DNA from 2 places in the Paeniglutamicibacter kerguelensis genome. Region 2 is predicted to be linked to the other one. Evidence: riboswitches for the same ligand, from Rfam matches in the RefSeq annotation. Region 2 holds a riboswitch; the other holds the start of a gene.
The links. Region 2 has a riboswitch for cyclic di-AMP ahead of JOF47_RS00390 (M23 family metallopeptidase). Riboswitches for the same ligand answer to the same signal wherever they lie in the genome.
Positions count from the first base shown of each region.

Region 1 (3,401 bases), 1.4 Mb from region 2:
ATCCGCCTGAACCACATCGGAGAGAGTAATGAACGAAGAGCAACTGCCAGAAGCCCACGAGAATTTCACACGCCATTTCACGGCACCATTCTACGAAGACGTGGCCGGAGAGTTCGCCCCGTTCGGATCCGGCGAGGGATGGGACACCCTCCACGATGCGGCCGAAAAACGCGCCGAGCTGACCAGTGGTTCCACGGTTGCGGATGTTTTGGAAATCGTCGAGGCCCCCGCAACCGGTGGATGGGGAGAATCCCCAACGGCGGAGGAATGGTACGAGGACGCTACTTTCGTCGCTGCAGCCGCCTTCACCCTGCTTCGCCTTACGGGGCAGATCGATGAAACCGGGCGCGTTCGGGCGTTGGAGGCATTGGACATCCTCATCGATTTCTTCGGGGATGAGCCCGAGCTGGAGCAGCAGAAAAAAGATCTGGAGCGCTGGCGCGGCTGACCCCGAGGTCTAGACGGTTGGTCCTGTAGCCGTAGAGGATCCCCGCCGCGACACCCGGTCACCAAAAATCTGACAGTTAAATACGGAATGAGGACAGTCGTTATAGCCAGCCCTCGGGGTTAACCCACTTGCCGTTGACGATGACCTCGAGGTGCAGATGCGGCCCCGTGGAGTTGCCCGTGCTGCCGGCAAGCGAGACGACTGCGCCGCGCTTGACCTTTTGCCCCACGGACACCTTGAGGGCCGAGTTGTGGTTGTAGCTGGTTTCCAGCCCGTTGCCGTGATCGATCTTGACGCGGTAGCCGGAGTGCCCGGCCCATTCGGACTGCACCACGGTGCCGGCGGCGCTGGCCTTGATGGGCGTTCCCATGGGAACGGCGTAGTCCAGGCCGTTGTGATTCATGAAGCCGGGTCCGGTCGGGTTCTTGCGGTGGCCGAAGCGCGACGTCAACCGTATGTTGTCAACCGGCTGTGCCAGGGCTCCGCCTGCGGCGAGACTGGTGGCTTTTCCTCCGGCAGCGGTCGTGGCGGTTGCCGGCTTGGCTTTCTTGGTGACTTTTCCGCCGGCAGCGGTCGTGACAGTTGCCGCCTTCTTTTCCTTAATGTACTTGCTGGTCACCGAGGCGCGATCGATCGTGATCTTGTCGTTGGCCGGGGCCCTGACATCTGCGACAGCGGTCTGGGCGACGCGCTGGGGCTCCGGGACAACTTCCTCCGCTTCCTGCGTGGGGGCGGCGGCGGCGAATGCCAGGCCAGACACGGCGGCGACGGCGGCGAGCTTGTGCGCCAACCCAAGTCGAGGGCGCTGGGTCCGGGGCGCGAACTTCAGGACGTTGTCCAGATCGTCGACTTCGGCAGGCATCGCCAGCGGCACGGGCTGTGCAACTGGTGCGGGAGGGATTTCGGTGGCGGCGATGGATGCCGTGGCCGGGGACGCCCCATAGCGCAGGTCTGCCACAAAGTGGCGGCCAGTGTACTGCGTGGCACTCGGAGCCTTGACGGAATCCGGGACCGTGCTCAGTGCGCGTCGACCGGAACGTCGGGATGCTTTTTCGCTGCTCAGTGCGGTGTCCACGATCTGCTCTACTGAACCGTTGGCAGGCAAAGCATCAACGGGTCCGGGCGCGCGGCGGCGCCCGGAATTGTGCTGCTGGGTCAAGTGTTTACCTCTCATGTATCGCCTGCGAAGTTAGCTGTCGGATTCGAGTCATGAGATCAACTCGGCCGAGCCCGCCAAGGCGGACTCAGCTTCACCCCAAGATCCATGGTCCAAGACCAGGAACGGTTGATTGGGTCCTCCGCCCCTACCGGGAATTCTTGCTCCGCGATCCGCCGGTAGGGTTGTGCGAACCGGATCGGGGCTGGGGTGCGTGAGTGCAACCTGACGCAAAACCCTACGGGGGCGTATGCAAAAGTTACAATTCCGTTATCAATCCATGCGGCGGACAAACACGCGGGCGCCGACTTCGGTCGGAAGCACCGCCACCCTTCGATCCACGCACCCTCACGACCAAGGATTCGCAGGCCCTTTCGAGGGTGACTAGGGCCCCGGGCGGATGCCGACCTCATCGAGCCGCACCAGCAGATCGGGTTCCATCTGGATGGTTTTGGCCGGGCGTTCCCCCTGGGACGGCACCTTAAACGTGATTAAGAATACGGTGCCCGGAGTCTGTTGCGGTGCGGATGCTCCTGCCCAAGTTGGTCGACGGGCCAAGATCGCCCACTGTGACTCACCACGCCCCCAACCGGTTGCGGGTAATGCGGCAGGTTCGTTGGGTAAAGACCCACAATGCCCTCCTGGGTTGGGTGTTCTTCCTCAACGGGATCCTGTGGCCGGGGCGCAGCCCTTGTTGATGGACAGGGCCATCGCGGGCCGGCCCATCAGCGTGGGGCCACAGGCACGCTCGCACCTCACGTAGCAGTTCACGTCCACGTGCGCGATGCACCCGTTAGGGCCCTCCTGTGGGCTCCAGGGTCCGTTATTATGACGTGGGGGTCGAAATTCGGCGTGGCAGGACTTCTCCGAAGATTGTCTCAGCGGTCCGATCTTCTTTGGGTGTCCCACAAGCCGTTCGGCATGCGCGACGGCGTCCCCGTGGCCGGCTTTCCCGGAAGTTGAACGAGCGATGCCTTTTGTCAGTCTATGTTGACACCCTGAAGGTGTCAGCCTAAACTGACGGCATGATGGAAGAAGATCTTACCCGGCGGCTTCGCGAGGCGGATCCCGCCACCGGACTTCGCGCGGTCGGCGCCCTGCGGCGACTTGCCGAACGCGTCGAGGCCACGCACGTCAAGGCGGCACGGGAAGCCGGCTGGTCCTGGGAGCAGATCGGAGACGCACTGGGCGTATCCCGGCAGTCGGTCCACGCGAAGTACGCAAAGAACGGCGCGAGCGATGTTTGAAAGATTTGCCCAGGACGCACGGACGGCGGTCGTCCACGCCGTCGCGGAAGCGCAGGGCCGAGGCGACCGCCGAATCGGGACGGACCACCTGCTCCTTGGCCTCCTGCACGACCCGGGAATCGCCGGAATGCTGGGCGCAAGTCTCGAGGCGGCCCGGGCCTCCTCCGAAGCCCTCGACTCAACCGCCCTCCGGGCCATCGGCGTTGATCTGCGAGGCGGGCAAGCGGGCTGGGCGCCCATCAGCGGAACGAAACGTACGCCGTTCAACTCGGGTGCCAAGGACCTGATGCGGGATGCCCTGGGCCGTGCGGTGAGCGAGCACTCTCGAAGCCTCGAAGCGCGACACCTCCTCGGTGCTGTCCTGGACCTCCACGCGCCGGATCCCGCCGCCGTCCTCCTGGCGGAGCTCAAGATCGACGTGCCGGCCGTTCGCTCGGCACTGGCAAACCCCGACGCGGCCTAGGGAACCAGTCCCAGCGTGAACCGCCGATCCACCTGTTGAAGTCGGTGCTGGTCGGGAACAACACGCAGTGCACCTGAGCGGCCCCGT
Region 1 is NZ_JAGIOF010000001.1:1,508,552-1,511,952, forward strand. Features, by position in the region: gene JOF47_RS06780 (hypothetical protein) at 29-448, shown strand; gene JOF47_RS06785 (M23 family metallopeptidase) at 549-1,607, opposite strand; cyclic di-AMP (ydaO/yuaA leader) riboswitch at 1,611-1,785, opposite strand; gene JOF47_RS06790 (helix-turn-helix domain-containing protein) at 2,630-2,851, shown strand; gene JOF47_RS06795 (Clp protease N-terminal domain-containing protein) at 2,844-3,314, shown strand.
Region 1: it holds a riboswitch for cyclic di-AMP, as region 2 does, so the genes downstream of both, JOF47_RS06785 (M23 family metallopeptidase) here and JOF47_RS00390 (M23 family metallopeptidase) in region 2, are expected to answer to the same signal.

Region 2 (3,401 bases):
GGCTTTCGGGCTGCTGGTGCGCACGAACTGGCCGGAGGCGCGGATCGCGGAGGTGCCGCGGGCGATGTCGATGCCGTGCTTGGCGTATACGTACTTCACGAAGCCGGAGCAGTCCCAGCCCGATGGGGTGTTGCCGCCCCAGACGTAGGGAACGCCGGTGTACTGGGCTGCCGTTGCAGCAATGCCGGAGAGGCTTGAGGTCTTGATCGAGGCGCTCTTGGGAGCCACTGCGGTGCTCACGGCCCCGCCGCGGTTGGAGCGGGTCGTCGGCGCAAAGGCGTCAGCCGAGGCGCGGTTTGCCGTTGCGCGGGTCACCGGAGCCGCGTTGTTGTCGCGAGTCGTAACCGTGTTGGCCACTGCCACGACGACCGGAGCCGGCTTGGAAGTGAATGCCGCACGCTCGATGTCCAGGTCCTTGACCTTGGATGCGGAGACCGAAACGGCCTTGACCGCTACACGCTCTGCCGAGAGACCTTCGACGGGGGTAGAGGATACATCGCGGGTTGCCGCGCCCTGACCCGGGACACCCAGGGTCAGAACCAGGCCGGATGCTGCTGCGATTACTGCTGCTTGACGACCGACCGACCCAGCGTTCGAGGCAACTGCCTTCGAGATGGATTCAAGTGGGTTCGTCCGAACCGGAGTCGCGCGGTGGCGACCAAGTGCTTGACGTGTAGTCACGTTGTTATTGCCTCTCCTGATGCCTACGAGGTGAGCTGTCGGGTTCGAGTGGGAGTCACTCGGCAATCCGGCACCTTGCGGTTCCGGGTTGCTTAACCCCAAGGCTTCCTAAGTTCAGAAGCCAAAAATTGGGTCCCCCGCCACTGCCATGCGTTTTTTGAACGGACACCATGCGGCGGCAGTGCTCGGCACTCCTCATGGCGGTAGTCGGGCTTGAGCGCCGACTACATTTCTACAATATATGAAACAAGTGTGAATGTCACATTCTGGTCACGGAATGGTGACATTGTTCGTTATAACCAACCCGCTGGGTTGACCCACTTGCCGTTAACGATGACCTCGAGGTGCAGGTGGCAGCCCGTGGAATTGCCGGTCGTGCCTACGAGCGAAACAACATCGCCCCGCTCGACCTTCTGGCCCACGGTGACCTTGCGGGCCGAGTTGTGGTTGTAACTGGTGTGCAAGCCGTTGCCGTGGTCGATCTCCACGCGCTGGCCCGAGTGGCCCGCCCATTCGGACTGCACGACAGTGCCTGCCGCAACAGCCTTCACGGGAGTGCCGCACGTGGCGCCGAAATCAAGTCCGTTGTGGCTCATGTAGCCGGGGCCCGTCGGGTTCTTGCGGTGCCCGAAGCCGGAAGTCAGTCGGACGGTATCCAGCGGTTTGGCCAAGGCCCCGCTGGTCTGGATCTTCGAGACGTCGCCGCCGGCGGCGGTCATCACGGTGGCCAGCTTGTCTTCCTTGGTGAACTTGCTCGTCACCGAGGCACGCTCGATCTTGACGTCCTCAGAGGCAGGGGCCTGAACGTCCACGACGACCGACTGTGCCACGCGGGCTTCGCCCGAGGGGAGCTCGTCGGCTTCCTGCGACGGGCTAGCCGCGGCCAGCGCCAGTCCGGAAACGGCTGCAACTGCGGCGATCTTGTGCGTGAAGCCAAGGCGCGAGCGGTTGGGACGCGGTGCGAACCGCAGTACGTTGTTGAGTTCTTCGGACTCGACCTGGGCGTAGAGCTCTGGCGCCAAGGGAGTCGACTCTTCGACGCGCTCGGTGGCGGCAATGGCCGCGGCGTCGGGGGCTGCGCCGTAGCGCAGGCTGGCTTCAAATCGACGGCCGACGTAGCTTGCCGGAGTCGCCTCGGAAAGCTCGGGAACCACCTGCAGGGAGCGTCGACCGCTGCGGCGGGATGGTGCTTCGTCGGTCAATTCGGAGTCGACAATACGTTCCAATGTGCCTTCGGCAGGCGAAGCATCAACCGGCCCGGACGCACGGCGACGGCCGGAATTGTGCTGCTGTGTCAAATGACAACCTCTCATGTATCGCCTGCGAAGTTAGCTGTCGGATTCGAGTCATGAGATCAACTCGGCCGAGCCCACCGTGGCGGACTCAACTTCACCCCAAGATCCATGGTTCAAAACCATGAAACGGTTGAAATGGGTCCTCCGCCCCTACCGGTAAGTCTTAGTCCAGAATCCGCCGGTAAGGTTATGCGAATCGGATCTGGATTGAGTCACGAAAATATGACACAACTAGAAACCCTACCGGGCTTTAGTCCAAAGTTACAATTCCGTTATCTGTCCAAGCGCCTGACAAACACATGGGCGCTGACCTCGGTCGGAAGCTCCAGCGCTCCTTCTATGCCCTGGACGCGAACCAGCACATAGTCGTCCGCGCGTTCCAGCGTGACTAGGGCACCCGGGCGAATTCCGCCCTCATCGAGCTGCACCAGGAGCTCGGGTTCCACCTGGATGGACTCGGCCAACCGCTCCACGCGCACTGGACCCGTGTTTCCGTCGGAAAGGGCCGAATCGAGATTTTGGACACCTACCGAGATTTCGGCCAGTTCGGGGCCGCCCAGGGCTTCGAGTCCGGGGATGGGGTTTCCGTAGGGAGAGGACGCGGGCTGGCCCAGCAACTTGTATAGCCGCTGCTCGACGCGCTCGCTCATGACGTGCTCCCAGCGGCAGGCTTCGTCGTGGACGTATTCCCATTCCAAACCGATCACATCGGCCAGCAGCCGCTCTGCCAAACGGTGCTTGCGCATCACGCCCGTGGCCAGTTCGCGGCCCCGTGCCGTGAGTTCGAGGTGGCGGTCGGTTGTCACGACAACCAGGCCGTCGCGTTCCATGCGGGCGATGGTCTGCGAAACGGTGGGACCCGAATGCCCCAGTCGCTCGGCGATGCGCGCACGGAGCGCCGTGATTTCTTCCTCTTCGAGCTCCAAAATGGTGCGCAAATACATTTCGGTGGTATCGATCAGGTCTGACACGTCTGCCGCTCCTGCACGGGTTGGTTATACACGGAATTACTACGCCCACCACTCTACCCGCCGCTTCCCCTGCGATTTGTCACCCAAGCACCCCCGCCGCTTCACACGCGGTTCGCCCCGGGGACTCATTGGCCCGGTACGGACGGCTTCAAGGCCTGCGGCCGTTAATAATGACGACTCGCTTTTACGTGTTTGGGTGCGCAATGCGGGATTATTGAAACACCGACCCCATGGCTTTTGCCATCGCGTGGCGTGTCGGAAGAGCGAACCCAGCCTTTTATCGAGGAGCAACATGAGCATCGGCCTGACCATTCCCGAAAATCTTTTGCCAGTGGACGGGCGTTTCGGTGCCGGTCCTTCCAAGGTGCGCCCGGAGCAGGTCCAGGCCCTCGTGGAAGCCCGCAGCGACCTGCTGGGCACCTCCCACCGCCAGGCCCCGGTCAAGAACCTGGTT
Region 2 is NZ_JAGIOF010000001.1:85,315-88,715, reverse strand. Features, by position in the region: gene JOF47_RS00395 (C40 family peptidase) at 1-681, opposite strand, end outside; cyclic di-AMP (ydaO/yuaA leader) riboswitch at 688-847, opposite strand; gene JOF47_RS00390 (M23 family metallopeptidase) at 975-1,907, opposite strand; cyclic di-AMP (ydaO/yuaA leader) riboswitch at 1,983-2,167, opposite strand; gene JOF47_RS00385 (iron-dependent transcriptional repressor DtxR) at 2,249-2,947, opposite strand; gene serC (phosphoserine transaminase) at 3,240-3,401, shown strand, end outside.